3 regions of the Kitasatospora sp. NPDC092039 genome follow, and region 1 is predicted to be linked to each of the others. Evidence: riboswitches for the same ligand, from Rfam matches in the RefSeq annotation. Region 1 holds a riboswitch; each other region holds the start of a gene.
The links. A riboswitch is a leader RNA that binds a small molecule or an ion and turns the genes downstream of it on or off. The one in region 1 is predicted to bind cobalamin.

Region 1 (5,107 bases):
GGCCATGCCACTCATCACCCCCCGGTTGCCGGGAATGCTCGACCGGTCACCGTGCGTACGGGTGGGGGGTAACGAGTCGGAGCCCATTGTCACCCCCGACGGCGGGGTGGTTTTCGCACGGGGGATCCGCGCCGCCCGGGCCCGGCGGGGGTGTCCAGCCCGGTTCCGGACGGACGGCGGGCGCGGCGGGGGAGCGCACGGCACGAGAAGTCGGCCGGACCGACTTCTCGTGCACGGCGGGCGGAACGGGAGAAAGCGCCATTCGTGGACCGGGGGGAAGCGCGGCGGGAAAACCGTCGTGACCCGGCCGAAAACGCCGCGCGCGCGAGGGGGGGCTCCCGGGCTACAGCAACGGCGTGAGCCAGCGGCGGAGGAGTTCCGTGTAGCGGTCCGGGGCGGTGTTCCAGAGGGTGGCGTGATCGGCGCCGGGGAACGGCTGGAGGCTGACCACGTCGCGGCGGGCCGCGGCCAGCTTCTCGACGGTGCCGAAGGAGGCGACCCGGTCCTCCGGGCTGTGCAGGACGAGGGTGGGCACCCGTAGGTCGGCGCCTTCGGCGAGGCGGGCGAAGTCCGCGAGGTCGACGCCGGTGCGACCCTCGGCGGCGAGGGCGCCCAGCTCGGCGGCGACGCCCCGGAAACCGGCCCGGGCGGCGTCCCGGCGGGCGGAGGCCGGGAGGTCGAGCACCGGCGAGTCGAGGATCAGGCCCCGGACGGCGTGCGACCAGACGGAGCGGGCCGCGGTCTGCAGGACCATGGTCGCGCCGAGGGACCAGCCGTACAGGATCACCTTGCCCGCGCCGCTGTCGAGCGCCAGCCGGACCGCCGACTCGACGTCGCGCCACTCGGTCTCGCCGAAGTGGCTGAGCCCGTCCGGGGAGTCGGGGGCGCCCCGGTCACCGCGGTAGGTGACGGCGAGGGCGGGCAGGCCGAGCCGGTCGAGCACGGGGAGCACCGGGAGGGTCTGCTGGCGGTCGGCCTCGGGGCCGTGCACCAGGATCACCCAGGTGCCGCGCTTGCCGTGGAGCCGCCAGGCGGGCAGCGCGCCGAGCTCGCCGTCGGCGGCGGTGTCGGCGAAGGCCAGGCCGAGCGCCTCGGAGGGGTCGCCGAGGTGGACCCGGGGGGTGAAGCGGACTTCGGTGCCGGGGGCGAGGGTGCCCCGGTCGGCGCGGACCAGCCGACGGGTGACGCCCCGTTCGTCGCCGTGCAGGACCTCCTCGACCACCGCGTGCCCGCCGTCCGCCCACTCGACCGCCCAGCGGCCGGGGCGCAGGCTCGCGGGGCCGCGGGTGAAGGTGACCCGGCCGGGGGCGAGGCCGCGGACCACCACCGGCGCCGACTCCTGGACGGCGGGCGCCGGACGGACCATCCGCTCGGAGGCCCGACGGCCGATCACCAGCACGGCGGCCCCGGCCGCGGTGGCTCCGACCGCGGCGGCCGCCACGACGGCGGCGGTTCCCCAACGCATATCGCTCCCCGCTCTGTTGCTCTCGGACCGGACGGTGTTCGAGCACCAGTTCACCGGCACCCCGCCCGGGCGGCCACCCGGATGGGCCGTCCGGGTCGCCCGGGCGGCGGTCGGGCGGACCCGAGGAGGGGACGGTCGGGAGGGCGACCGCCCGGGCCGGTGCCGCTGTCGGCGCCTGCCGGTGCCGGGCGATCCCACGGGGTGTCAGCGGGCCGGCGTGTGACCAACCCCTCCGTGACCTCGGTTGACTCCCGGTTCGGCCCCGTGATGGGATCCTGGGGCCAAACGGAGGCATGGAGAGGAAGCCGGTGGAAGTCCGGCGCGGTCCCGCCACTGTCACCGGGGAGCACGCTCGGAACATCGCCACGGCGGGCCGTCGACGGCCGCTGGAAGGCTCCGGGAGTGCGTTCGACCCGGAAGCCAGGAGACTCTCGCCCCCGTCACGTCGATCCAGGGCGCGGACCCTGAGTGAGGACACGCACGCGATGCAGGCTGCCCCGCCCGGCCGGACTCCGAGCTGCCTTCCGCCGTGCGGCCGATGACCCCGCCCACCGCCTCCGCCGCTCCGCGCCCGCTGACCCGCGCCGCCGCGTTCGCGCTCGGCGCCGCCGCGGGCTACGCCGCCGACACCCGCTTCGCCGACCCCCGCCGGGGCCACCCGGTGGCCGTCTTCGGCAGCGCCGCGACCCGGCTGGAGCGCCGGCTGTGGCGCGACGGCCGCGCCGCCGGCGCCGGCTACACGGCGCTGTGCGTGGGCGCGGTCGCGGCGGGCGCGCTCGCCCTGGACCGTACGGTGGGCCGGCGCCCGCTGGGCCGGGCCGCGCTGGCGGCGGCCGCGACCTGGACCGTGCTCGGCGGCACCTCGCTGACCCGGGAGGCGCGCACCATCGGCCGCTCGCTCGCCGCGGGCGACCTCGCGGCCGCCCGGGAGCGGCTGCCGCACCTGTGCGGGCGGGACCCGAGCGCGCTGGACGGGCAGCAGATCGCCCGGGCCGTGGTCGAGTCGGTGGCCGAGAACACCGCCGACGCCGTGGTGAACGCGCTGGCCTGGGGCACCCTGGCCGGCACCCCCGGACTGCTGGCCTTCCGCGCCGTGAACACCCTGGACGCCATGGTGGGCCACCGCTCGCCGCGCTACGCCCGGTTCGGCTGGGCCTCGGCCCGGCTGGACGACCTGGCGGGCTGGCCCGGCGCCCGGCTCACGGCGCTGCTGACGGTGGCCGCCGCGCCCGAACCCCGGACCGCCTGGCGGGTCTGGCGGCGCGACGGCTCCGCTCACCCGAGCCCGAACGCGGGCCAGGCCGAGGCGGCGTTCGCCGGCGCGGTGGGCGTGCGGCTGGGCGGGACGCTGCGGTACGGCATGGGAGGCCCCCCGGGCGAAGCCTGGGGGAGGGTGGAGGACCGGCCGGTGCTGGGCGCGGAGCTGCGCCCGGTCACGGTGGACGACATCGAACGGGCCTGCGCGCTCTCCCGGCGGGTGGGCGCACTGGCGCTGGGTACGACGGTCGCGGGGCACGTCCTGCTGCGGACGCTGCTGAGCAGGAGGGGGCGGGCATGACGAACGCGCTGCTGGTCGCGGGGACGACCTCGGACGCGGGCAAGAGCGTGGTGACGGCCGGGATCTGCCGTTGGCTCGCCCGCCAGGGCGTGCGGGTCGCGCCGTTCAAGGCGCAGAACATGTCGCTCAACTCCTTCGTCACCGCCGACGGCGCCGAGATCGGCCGCGCCCAGGCGATGCAGGCGCAGGCCGCCCGGGTGGAGCCGGAGGCGGCGATGAACCCGGTGCTGCTCAAGCCCGGCGCGGACGGCCGCAGCCAGGTGGTGCTGCTCGGCCGGCCGGTGGCCGAGGTGGGCGCGCTGGACTACCGCGAGCGCAAGCCCGTCCTGCTGGAGCGCGCCCTGGAGTGCCTGGCCGACCTGCGCCGCCGCTACGACGTGGTGGTCTGCGAGGGCGCGGGCTCGCCGGCCGAGATCAACCTGCGCGACCGCGACATCGCCAACATGGGCCTGGCCACGGCCGCCGCCCTGCCGGTGGTGGTGGTCGGGGACATCGACCGCGGCGGGGTCTTCGCCGCGATGTACGGGACGCTGGCGCTGCTGTCGGCGGAGGACCAGCGGCACGTGGCGGGCTGGTTCGTCAACAAGTTCCGCGGCGACTCCCGGCTGCTGGCGCCCGGGCTGGAGATGCTGCACGAGCTGACCGGACGTCCGGTGCTGGGCACCCTGCCGATGCTGCCCGGGCTCTGGCTGGACGCCGAGGACTCGCTGGACCTGTCCACGGTGGTCGACCGGACGGACGGGCCCGGACCGCTCGGCGCGGACGTGCTGCGGGTGGCCGTGGTGCGCTTCCCCCGGCTGTCCAACTTCACCGACCTGGACGCGCTCGCGCAGGAGCCGGGCGTACTGGTCCGCTGGGCGACCAGGCCGGAGGAGCTGGCCGACGCCGACCTGGTGGTGCTGCCCGGCACCCGGGCCACCGTCGCGGACCTCGCCTGGCTGCGCGAGCGCGGCCTGGAACCGGCCCTGAAGGCACGGGCGGCGGCCGGACTGCCGGTCCTCGGGGTCTGCGGCGGCTACCAGATGCTGGCGCACTCCATCGTGGACGAGGTCGAGTCGAAGGCGGGCGCCGTCGACGGGCTCGGCCTGCTGCCGACCCGGGTGCGGTTCGGCGCCGAGAAGGTGCTGGCGCGGCCGGTCGGCGAGGCGTACGGGCAGCGGGTCGAGGGCTACGAGATCCACCACGGGGTGGTGGCGGTCGAGGGCGGCACCCCGTTCCTGGACGGCTGCCGGGTGGGCGCGGTCTGGGGCACGACCTGGCACGGCGCGCTGGAGAACGACGGGTTCCGCCGTGAACTCCTGCGCGAGGTCGCCGAGTCGTCCGGCCGGGCGTTCGTCCCGGCGCCGGACACCTCCTTCGCCGCGGCGCGCGAGGCCCGGCTGGACCGGCTGGGCGACCTGATCGAGGAACACGCGGACACCGACGCGCTGTGGAAGCTGATCGAGGGCGGGGTGCCGGCGGCCGGATCGCTGCCGTTCCTGCCGCCCGGGGCCCCTGGGAGTGACGCATGACCGACGTCCGCTATCCGTTCACCGCGATCGTCGGCATGGCCGACCTGCGGCTCGGGCTACTGCTGAACGCGGTCTCCCCGGCCGTGGGCGGCGTGCTGGTGCGCGGCGAGAAGGGCACCGCGAAGTCGACCATGGTGCGCGCGCTGGCCGGCCTGCTGCCGTCCATCGCCACCGTGGACGGCTGCCGCTTCGCCTGCGACCCGGGCGCGCCCGACCCGCAGTGCCCGGACGGGCCGCACGCCCCCCCGTCCTCCACCGAACGACCGTCCCAGCTGGTCGAGTTGCCGGTCGGCGTGGCCGAGGACCGGATCGTCGGCTCGCTCGACCTGGAGCGGGCGCTGGCCGAGGGCGTCAAGGCCTACGAGCCCGGACTGCTCGCCAGGGCCCACCGCGGCGTGCTCTACATCGACGAGGTGAACCTGCTCCAGGACCACGTGGTGGACCTGCTGCTGGACGCCGCCGCGATGGGCCGCTCCTACGTCGAGCGCGAGGGCGTGTCGGTGCGGCACGCGGCGCGCTTCCTGCTGGTCGGCACCATGAACCCGGAGGAGGGCGAGCTGCGGCCGCAGCTGC
Region 2 (5,107 bases), on a different contig from region 1:
ACCGCTCGGGTGGCGATCGCGGCCGCGTCGGAGCCGGCGCCGGGCTCGGTAAGGCAGTAGCTGCCCAGATGCTCGGCTGAGCAGAGCCCCGGCAGCCAGCCGGCCCGCTGGGCGGCGTCGCCGTAGCGGTCGACCATCCAGGCGACCATGTTGTGGATGGACAGGTAGGCGGCGATGGACGGACAGCCGGTGGCGAGTGCCTCGAAGGCGACTACCCCGTCGCGTCGGGTCAGCGCAGAGCCGCCGGCGTCCTCCCGGACATAGATACCGGCAAGGCCCAGATCGGCGGCCTTGCGCAGCACGTCGACCGGGAAGTGCTTGCTTTGGTCCCACTCGACGGCGTTCGGTGCCAGGTGTTCGGCGGCGAAGGCTCCGACGGCCTCAGCGATGGAGGCCTGCTCCTCCGTCAGTTCACTTGCGTTCACAATGCTCAGCCCATCGTCGGCATGGTGAAGCTCGCGCCCTCCTTGACCCCGGAGGGCCAGCGCGAGGTGACGGTACGGGTGCGGGTGTAGAAGCGGATCGAGTCCGGGCCGTGCTGGTTGAGGTCGCCGAAGCCGGAGCGCTTCCAGCCGCCGAAGGTGTGGTAGGCGATCGGCACCGGGATGGGCACGTTGACGCCGACCATGCCGGTGTTCACCCGGCGGGCGAAGTCGCGGGCGGTGTCGCCGTCCCGGGTGTAGATCGCTACGCCGTTGCCGAACTCGTGCTCGCTGGGCAGGCGCAGCGCCTCCTCGTAGTCGGCGGCGCGCACGACGGTCAGTACCGGGCCGAAGATCTCCTCCCGGTAGATCCGCATGTCCGGCGTGACCCGGTCGAACAGCGAGGCGCCGAGGAAGTAGCCGTCCTCGTGCCCCTCCAGGCGGAAGTCCCGTCCGTCGACGACGAGTTCGGCGTCCTCCTCGACCCCGAGGTCCAGGTAGCCGCGGACCCGCTCCAGGGCGTCACGGCCGACCAGCGGGCCGAAGTCCGCCGCCGGGTCGTCCGAGCGGCCGACCTTCAGCGCGGCGATCCGCTCGACCAGCTTCGCCACCAGGGCGTCCGCGGTCTCCTCGCCGACCGGGACGGCCACCGAGATGGCCATGCAGCGCTCGCCGGCCGAGCCGTAGCCGGCGCCGATCAGCGCGTCGGCGGCCTGGTCGAGGTCGGCGTCGGGCATCACGATCATGTGGTTCTTGGCGCCGCCGAAGCACTGCGCGCGCTTGCCGTGCGCAGCCGCGGTCGCGTAGACGTACTGGGCGATCGGGGTCGAGCCGACGAAGCCCAGCGCCTCGACGCGCGGGTCCTCCAGCAGGGTGTCCACGGCCTCCTTGCCGCCGTTGACCACGTTGAGCACGCCCGGCGGCAGCCCGGCCTCCAGGAACAGCTCGGCCAGCCGCAGCGGCACCGACGGGTCGCGCTCGGAGGGCTTGAGGACGAAGGCGTTGCCGCAGGCCAGCGCGGGTGCGGCCTTCCACAGCGGGATCATCGCGGGGAAGTTGAACGGCGTGATGCCCGCGACGACGCCGAGCGGCTGGCGCATCGAGTAGACGTCGATGCCGGTGCCGGCGTTGTCACTGAACTCGCCCTTCAGCAGGTGCGGGATGCCGGCGGCGAACTCCACGACCTCCAGGCCGCGTTGGAGGTCGCCGTGGGCGTCGGCGACGGTCTTGCCGTGCTCGGCGGACAGCAGCCGGGCCAGCTCCTCCTTCTCCTGCTCGACCAGCTGCAGGAAGCGCAGCAGGACGCGGGCCCGGCGCTGCGGGTTCCAGGCCGCCCACGCGGGCTGGGCCTGAGCGGCGTCGGCGATCACCGCCTCGACCTCGGCGCGGTCGGCGAGCGGCACCCGGGCCTGCACCCGGCCGGTGTTGGGGTCGTACACGTCGCCGAAGCGACCGGACGTCCCGGGCGTGCGCTTCCCGGCGACGAAGTGCGTCAGTTCACGGACCATTGGTTCCTTCTCTCAACAGGGTCGGGGAGAGGAGGAATGGAGGCCGCCGCCGACGGACGGGCGCACGGTGGTGCGGCCCCGCGACGTCACGGTGGCGGTGGCAGGACGAACCGTCAGAGCAGGTGGGCCCCGGGGGTCGTCGGCACAGGACAACCAGGAGCAGCAGAACGGGAGCAGCCCGGAGTCATGCGTGTCGTCTCCATCCTCGTGGAAAACACGGATCACCCGCGGCCGGTATCCTGACTCCCGGATCACCGCACGCCCTCAGGCCTTCCCGGCTGGCTGCCAGTGGCCGTGTCCTGCGAGGACGAACTCCCCGGTCACAGTGGCGGGACCGTGCCGGACTCACACCGGCTTCCCTGACACCGCGGACCTGCCATCGACCATATAGTTGGACGTCCTAGTAAGTCCAGAGCTCTCCATGCGCGCGTTGCGCCAACGGGGTCAGCTGAGGATCCGCCCGGTGCGACACCAACGGGCGGAGGACCACCGAGGTGATGTTCAGCAGCCGCTTGTAGGCGATGTCGTGCACGACCACCTCCAGCTCGCCACACAGCGCCCGCAGTCACCCCGGCACCTCGACCGGCCCGGTTGGGGCCGTCGTCGTCACCCCCGACGTTCACCTTATCGACCGACCCGGCCTCCAGCGGCGGGGAGGAAGCGGTGACGCTTGGGACCGTCTCGACCAACTGCAGTGTGAACAGGTCAGGGTCGAACAACCGGTACCCGCCCAGATCCGCACGGTGATCCCGCTGGTGAAGAGAGACTGCGGCCCGGTCGTGGCGGGGAACTCAGCCGCCACACAGATCGTCCGGTGTGGACAGTCTCCGGCGCGCCGTCGTCGGCGAGGCGCTGCTCGCCTCACGGGATCTCGGGAAGCTGTCCCCAGCCCATGCCGTAGCCGCGAGTAGCTCCGGCACCGTCTTGCGCCGGGCCACGACCCTCCCCACCCTGACCGCCTCACGGCGACATCCATCCGGCCTCGGCGAGCCCTATCCACCGACGTCCGCACCGGGTCGGTGGTAAGCGATCAGCGGGCTGAATGTCCGCGCCGCGGCGAATGCAGGCGCCGCCGGCGGGTCCGTGTCTGAGGCCTTTACAGTTCCGCTTCGCGCGCGGATGGGGAACCGGTCGGTGGTCACGATGATCCCGGTGGAGGCCGCCGCATGCACCATCAACCCTGGAGAGGGCGACATCTGCGACCTGGCTGCCCATCAGTCGCGGTGGTACTCCGCCCTGCTTGTTGCCCCTGGACAGTCTCACGCCGAACCGCGCGCCCGCTCAGAGGCTGACTACGGACCAGTCGTCGCGTACCAGGGCTTCGAGGTGCGGATTCGCGCGGCTCTCGTGGACGGCTAGCGCGAGGAGGTGCTTGGCGCGAGTGGCCGCTACGAAGGTGGTCATCGCGGCGTGCCGGCCCGTGGCATTGAGTTCGCCGACGGGAGTCTTTCCGGTGATGACGGGGAGCAGGCTGCCGAGGTCGTGGCTCCTCCCATGCTTGGTGGCGCACTCGAGGACGAGGGTCGCGCAGTGCGTCTCCCCCTTCGCGCTCGCGACGGTAGCTGTGAGCATCGGGGGCGGGGATTCCTCCGAGGCCGGTGGCAGCGGCGTGTGGGACAGCCAGAGGGTATAGGTGGCCATGTCCACCGGGACGGGTGCGCCGACGGCCTGCTCCACCAGTCTCCCGAGGCGGGTCACGAAGTCCCCCCAGGCTGCAGGGGTGTCGCAGCCGTCGTACAGCGTCCTGACCAGGAGCACTCGCAGGTGGTGGCCCGGTGTGCCAGGTCTGCGGTCGAGCTGGGGGAACGGGGGAAGATTCTCTGGGAGAGTCGGGGGCGTGGTCGGTGGCTGCAGCTCCCAGAGGAGAGCGCGGACGGCTCCCCACAGAACGGTGACCGCTGGGCCGACCTGGCCTGTACGCAGCAGGACCGCCCTGGCATGCCGGTAGGCCTGCAGCAGCCGACTCACCGCCACCGTCGTCCCGGTGTCGGTCTGGGGCAGGTAGCAGCCGACCGCGCGGGGGAAGAGTCGTGAGGTTCCTGGGCTCTCGCGAGCGCCGAGGATCTTCGGCGGGTGCGCGACGACGGCTTCGGGCGGCACTGTTCGCCGGACGAGGTCGTCGAAAGCGGGTAGAACCCGGACGATGCTGTCCTCGGTGAAGGTGATGATGGCGAGAGCGCTTTCGGGTCCGTGGCCTCGGATCTCCTGTGGGCGGTGAACCGCGAGCCTGCTCGCCACCCGGGCGGGCCCCGCGCCGAAGCGCAGGCTAACCGGCAGGTCCATCGCCGCCTCGTCCAGGAGGCTCCCGGCCGCAGGTCCGACACCATCTGCACTGAGGATGCGCTGGTTGACATCTCCTACGCACTGCACAACGGCACCGTCCGTGAACACTGCTTCCAACAGGCGGCGCTGTTCCTCACCGGTGTCCTGCATCTCGTCGATCAGGACGAACGGGAACCGGGACCGCAGGCCGGAGGCCAGGCGGGGGTGCTGGTGCAGATGCCTGGTGGCGATCGCGTACATGTCCGAGTAGCGGAAGACACCACGAAGGAAGAGGTGCTCCTTCAGTTTCATCAACTGCCTGTAGCTGGCGGTGCCGCGATTGAGGCCATCGACCCGGATCTGCAGTTCCGGCTCAGTGGGGTCGAAGACGTACGTGGCTTCGGTGACCATCTTCAGCCCGTCACTCCGCCGCTTCAGGTAGGACCTCAGCGTCGTGAACGGGCCCAGGTCCAGAAGCCTGCGGGCCTGGGCGGCGAAGGCCTGGTCGTCGACGGCTCGGGTGACGACCTTCAGCGAACGCAGAGCCGGCAGTGCGAGGAAGGTATGGACGAAGCTTTGAAACGTCCCGATGAAGTGCGGGTAGTGCTCCAACCGCCGTGCCCGTCCGGTCAGTCGGCTCGCGATTTCCTGGGTGGCGGTATTGGTGTGAGACATGACGCAAATGCCCTGGCGGTCGGACGACCAGCCGTCCGCCACCAGGGCGAGTTTCAGGGCAACGAGGGTGGTCTTGCCCGAGCCCGGGGCTGCCTGCAGATGCAGCGGGCCGCGGGCCTCCAAGAACGCGAACTGCTCGGGAGACGTCAGAGCGAGGCTCATGCTCCGGGCCTTGGCTTCGATGACTTCACGGTCCAGGGCGGTGGGGGATAGAGGCAGGGTCACGACCGGGTACTCCCG
Region 3 (5,107 bases), on a different contig from region 1:
CGGGCTGGTCCCGCAGACCCCCACCGACCTGCTGTACCTGGAGACGGTCGCCCAGGAGCTCGCCCAGAGCGACCTGGAGGCCCGCCGTGCCGCCGGGCCGACCGCGCGGCAGATCCTCGACCGCCTGGCCCCCGGGATCCCCGACGACACCCACCCCCGGGACCTCTCCGAGGGGCAGAAACTGGCGCTCGTCCTGGCGATCCAACTGGCCGCCGCACCAAGGGTCGTGCTGCTGGACGAACCCACCCGAGGGCTCGACTACCATGCAAAGGAAGCACTCACCGGCATCGTGGACGCCCTCGCCGCCGAAGGCCGTACGGTCGTGGTCTCCACCCACGACGTCGAGTTCGTCGCTTCCGCCGCCGACCGCGTGGTCGTGATGGCCGAGGGCGAGGTCGTCGCGGACGGCCCCACCGCCGAGGTCATCGTCGCCTCGCCCACCTTCGCCCCGCAGACCGCCAAGATCCTCGCCCCACTGGACTACCTGACAACCCGGCAGGTGGCCGAGGCCCTCGTGATGGCGGAGGCCGCCCGATGACCGCCGTCCGCATCCCCGGCCGGGCCCGCGTCATCGTCGCCCTGGCCGCCTTCGTCGGCCTGACCGCCTTCACCTGGCCGTTCGTCGTCGCCCCAGGGAAGTTCGGCTCCTCCTACGCCCCGCCCCTGATCTTCGGCGCGCTGCTCGTCCTGGTGCTCGCCGTCGTCATCGCGGAGATCTCGGCCGGCGGCATCGACGCCAAGGCGCTCGCCATGCTCGGTGTGCTGTCCGCCGTCAACGCCGGCCTGCGCCCGCTCGGCGCCGGAACGGCCGGGGTGGAGACCGTCTTCTTCATCCTCGTCCTTGCCGGCCGCGTCTTCGGCCCCGGCTTCGGCTTCACCCTCGGCTGCACCTCGCTCTTCGCCTCCGCCCTGCTCACCGGCGGTGTCGGCCCCTGGATGCCCTACCAGATGTTCGGCTGCGCCTTCGTCGGCATGCTGGCAGGGCTCCTGCCGCGCGTCCGCCGCCGCTGGGAAGTGCCGATGCTGGCTGCCTACGGCGCGTTCTCCGGGTACCTGTTCGGCTTCCTGCTGAACCTGTCCTTCTGGCCGTTCTCGACCGACCCGAACAGCTCTATCGCCTACCTCCCGGGCTTGCCCTTCACCGAGCAGTGGCACCGCTACCTGCTCTTCGACCTCGCCACCTCGCTCGGCTGGGACACCGGCCGTGCCGTCACCACCTTCACCGCCGTGCTCGTCGTCGGGCCGTCCGTGCTCACCGTCTTCCGCCGCGCCGGCCACCGAGCCAACTTCGAACCGACGGTGCGCTTCGAGGCTGCGGACGGCTCCAACGCCCCACCCGCGCAAGAACACGCCGCATGGCCAACCCGAGCGGCGCCCTCCTGATTCCGAAGGATTCACCACCCTGGAGAAACAGCTTTGCCCTGGACGGGGCCTGCCCGAACTGCTCGCCGGCATCCGCGAGGCGCTACCTCATGCCACGGACCCTCCGTCCGGTCCTGCCGTCGACACCGTCTCAGCATCCGGACAACTTGAGTGATTCGCTGTTCAGCTCCCACCGTCCTGCCCCTAAGCTGGCCGTGCAGCTGGTTCGCCCTGTCCGCCAGGCAGGGCGTCGTAAGAGGGAACCCGGTGACGCCTTTCAACTGGCCAGTCCGGGACTGCCCCGCAGCGGTGAGCGGGAACGACCGCCGTCATACGCACTGGACCCGGGTCGGGTCCGGGAAGCGACGGCCAGTAGGTGTCCGCCCTGGAACCAGGGTGGGTGTGCCCGCGAGTCCGAAGACCTGCCACTGCCCGTGCGCGACCGTTCGCGCGCGGCAATCCGGTGACCTCGAGGGCGGGTCGGCGACCACACCAGGCGGAGCCGCACATGCGTGCGGGCAGTCGCCCGGTTCGTCACCCCTTCGCGCCTTCGTCCCGTCCCGGGATCAGGAATCAGGCTCGCGAAGGAGAGTCCCTTGACAGCGAAGTCCGCAGCCGCGGCGACCGTGTACGGCTACCCCCGTCAGGGCCGCAACAGGGAACTGAAGAAGGCGATCGAGGGGTACTGGAAGGGCGCGGTCACCGCCGGAGCACTGCTGGCCACGGCCGCCGATCTGCGCCGGGGGAACTGGCAGCAGCTCGCCGACTCCGGCATCGAGGAGGTCCCGACCGGTGACTTCTCGCTCTACGACCACGTGCTGGACACCACCGTGGCCGTCGGCGCGATCCCGGCCCGGCACCGGGACGCGGTCGAGGCCGACGCGCTGGACGGCTACTTCGCCATGGCGCGCGGCACCCAGGACGTCGCGCCGCTGGAGATGACGAAGTGGTTCGACACCAACTACCACTATTTGGTGCCCGAGTTGGGGCCGGACACCGTCTTCGCGGCGAACCCGGCCAAGGCCGTCGGCGAACTGGCCGAGGCGCTGGCGCTCGGCCACGAGGCCCGGCCGGTGCTGGTCGGGCCGGTCACCTACCTGCTGCTCGCCAAGCCGGCGCCCGGCGTGGCCGCCGACTTCCAGCCGATCACCCTGCTGGACCGGCTGCTGCCCGTCTACGCCCAGCTGCTGGCCGCCCTGAAGGCGGCCGGGGCGGAGTGGGTCCAGCTGGACGAGCCGGCCCTGGTGCAGGACCGCACCCCGGCCGAACTGAACACCGCCGCCCGCGCCTACCGCGACCTCGGCGCCCTCACCGAGCGGCCGAAGCTCCTGGTCGCGAGCTACTTCGACCGCCTCGGGGACGCCCTGCCGGCCCTGGCCAAGGCCCCGGTCGAGGGCCTGGCTCTGGACTTCACCGGCCCCGCCGCCGCCAACCTGGCCGACCTCGCCGCCGCCGGCGGCCTGCCCGGCAAGCGGCTGGTCGCCGGGGTGATCGACGGGCGCAACATCTGGATCAACGACCTGGAGAAGTCGCTCGCCACCCTGGCCACCCTGCTCGGCCTCGCCGACCGGGTCGACGTCGCGCCCTCCTGCTCGCTGCTGCACGTGCCCATCGACGCCACCACCGAGCGCGACATCGACCCGCAGATCGCCCGCTGGCTCACGTTCGCCAAACAGAAGGCCGCTGAGGCGGCCCTGCTCGCCCGCGGCCTGCGCGAGGGCACCGGCGCGATCACCGCCGAACTCGCCGCCAACCGCGCCGACCTCGCCTCCCGCGCCAACTCGCCGATCACCCACGACCCCGCCGTCCGCGCCCGGGCCGCCGCCGTCACCGCGGCCGACACCCGCCGTGCCCAGCCCTACCCCGTCCGGGCCGAGGCCCAGCGTGCCCGGCTCGGTCTGCCGCTGCTGCCCACCACCACCATCGGTTCCTTCCCGCAGACCACCGAGCTGCGTCTCGCCCGAGCCGATCTGACGGCAGGACGGATCGACGCGGCCGGCTACCGGGAGCGGATGGAAGCCGAGATCCGCGAGGTCATCGCCTACCAGGAGAAGGCCGGCCTGGACGTCCTGGTGCACGGCGAGCCCGAACGCAACGACATGGTCCAGTACTTCGCCGAACAGCTCACCGGCTACCTCGCCACCCGGCACGGCTGGGTGCAGTCCTACGGCACCCGCTACGTGCGCCCGCCGGTCCTCGCCGGGGACATCTCCCGCCCGCACCCGATGACCGTCGATTGGTTCCGCTACGCGCAGGGCCTCACCGACCGCCCGGTCAAGGGCATGCTCACCGGCCCGGTCACCATGCTCGCCTGGTCCTTCGTCCGCGACGACCAGCCGCTCGCCGACACCGCCCGCCAGGTCGCCCTCGCCCTGCGCGACGAGGTCACCGACCTGGAGGCCGCGGGCGCCGCCGTCGTCCAGGTCGACGAGCCGGCCCTACGCGAGACCCTGCCGCTGCGGGCGGCCGACCGCCCGGCCTACCTGGACTGGGCCACAGGGGCCTTCCGCCTCGCGACCTCCGGGGTCCGGGCCGACACCCAGATTCACACCCACATGTGCTACGCCGAGTTCGGCGCGATCATGACCGCGATCGAGGATCTCGACGCGGACGTCATCTCCCTGGAGGCCACCCGCTCCCACATGGAGGTGGCCGGGGAGCTCGCCGAGGCCGGCTACCCGCGCGAGGTCGGCCCCGGCGTCTGGGACATCCACTCCCCGCGCGTCCCGAGCACCGACGAAGCCGTCGCGCTGCTGCGCGCCGGCCTGGCCGCGATCCCGGCGGAGCGACTCTGGGTCAACCCCGACTGCGGCCTGAAGACCCGCAGCTGGCCGGAGACCCGCGCCTCCCTGGACAGCCTGGTCGCCGCCGCCCGCCTGCTGCGCGCGGAGTTCGCCGGCTGACAATCGGCGTGAGGTCCGGGCGGGCGCGGCACGATTGCCGCGCCCCCCGCGGCTCGTGCCCTCCCGGGACCGTCGTGGGGCGCGGGTGACGGCCGTGACCGATGGGGGTCGAACATGATCAGGAGGCCGGCACCGCGCCGGGTCCGTATCAACGGAGAGGTCCTGGTCGTCCTCCCGGACCGGGAGTACGAGAGCCTGCTGGTCACCCGGCGGTAGCTCGGAGCGACCAGTGCGCGGATGCGGGTGCTGCAGCAGGCCCTGGCCGAGGCTCTGGCCAGACTGGCGGCGTCGGAGAACAGAGCACGGCCAGATGGCGACACGGGTGACCGGAAGCGGCGGCATCGGATGGCTCTGGGACTTTCGTGATCGAGCCTGCTCCCCGGATGGCCGGTGATCCAGCATGCCAATCTGTGGAATCCGTACACGGTCGGCCTGTGGATCTGCGGATTCTGCGGACCGCTAGGATCCGCACGAGCCCGCCGGTCGGTGATCACCGGAAGCCCCAGGAGGGCCGGCGGGGCCGGATCCCCGACGTTCCGAGGTGAGGACAACGGAAAGCCACGTGCCGGTCGCCCGGCGACCCGTGGTCCTGCGACGTGCCCGGTCGGAGGACGGATCGTGCCGCCACCAGCTGGTGTGGAAGGCCGGCCCGGGCTGGCGGATGGTCAGCAGCGCGGTCCTGGGCGGCGGGATCGGCGAGCGCGGCTGGGTGCTGAACGCCCAGGTCCGGGCGGGCTACGACCGGATGGATCCCGACCGGCATCTGGCGGAACTCGCGGAGGCCGAGGGCCTGCGCGGGCCCGGCGTCGGACTGATGACCGCCGCGGAGGTCGACGAATCCA

Region 2: linked by a shared signal. The riboswitch ahead of ACIQI7_RS15230 (CoA-acylating methylmalonate-semialdehyde dehydrogenase) and the one ahead of ACIQI7_RS19125 (cobalamin biosynthesis protein) in region 1 are both predicted to bind cobalamin.
Region 3: linked by a shared signal. The riboswitch ahead of metE (5-methyltetrahydropteroyltriglutamate--homocysteine S-methyltransferase) and the one ahead of ACIQI7_RS19125 (cobalamin biosynthesis protein) in region 1 are both predicted to bind cobalamin.

Annotation. Positions count from the first base shown of each region.
Region 1 covers NZ_JBIVSD010000009.1:74,212-79,318, forward strand. The annotation lists gene ACIQI7_RS19120 (alpha/beta hydrolase family protein) at 344-1,465, opposite strand; cobalamin riboswitch at 1,763-1,896, shown strand; gene ACIQI7_RS19125 (cobalamin biosynthesis protein) at 2,004-3,023, shown strand; gene ACIQI7_RS19130 (cobyric acid synthase) at 3,020-4,534, shown strand; gene ACIQI7_RS19135 (putative cobaltochelatase) at 4,531-5,107, shown strand, end outside.
Region 2 covers NZ_JBIVSD010000006.1:305,669-310,775, reverse strand. The annotation lists gene ACIQI7_RS15235 (acyl-CoA dehydrogenase family protein) at 1-425, opposite strand, end outside; gene ACIQI7_RS15230 (CoA-acylating methylmalonate-semialdehyde dehydrogenase) at 431-1,930, opposite strand; cobalamin riboswitch at 2,142-2,333, opposite strand; gene ACIQI7_RS15225 (UvrD-helicase domain-containing protein) at 3,212-5,092, opposite strand; gene ACIQI7_RS15220 (ATP-dependent nuclease) at 5,089-5,107, opposite strand, start outside.
Region 3 covers NZ_JBIVSD010000006.1:322,288-327,394, forward strand. The annotation lists gene ACIQI7_RS15285 (ABC transporter ATP-binding protein) at 1-538, shown strand, start outside; gene ACIQI7_RS15290 (ECF transporter S component) at 535-1,383, shown strand; cobalamin riboswitch at 1,568-1,807, shown strand; gene metE (5-methyltetrahydropteroyltriglutamate--homocysteine S-methyltransferase) at 1,959-4,265, shown strand; gene ACIQI7_RS15300 (adenosylcobinamide amidohydrolase) at 4,849-5,107, shown strand, end outside.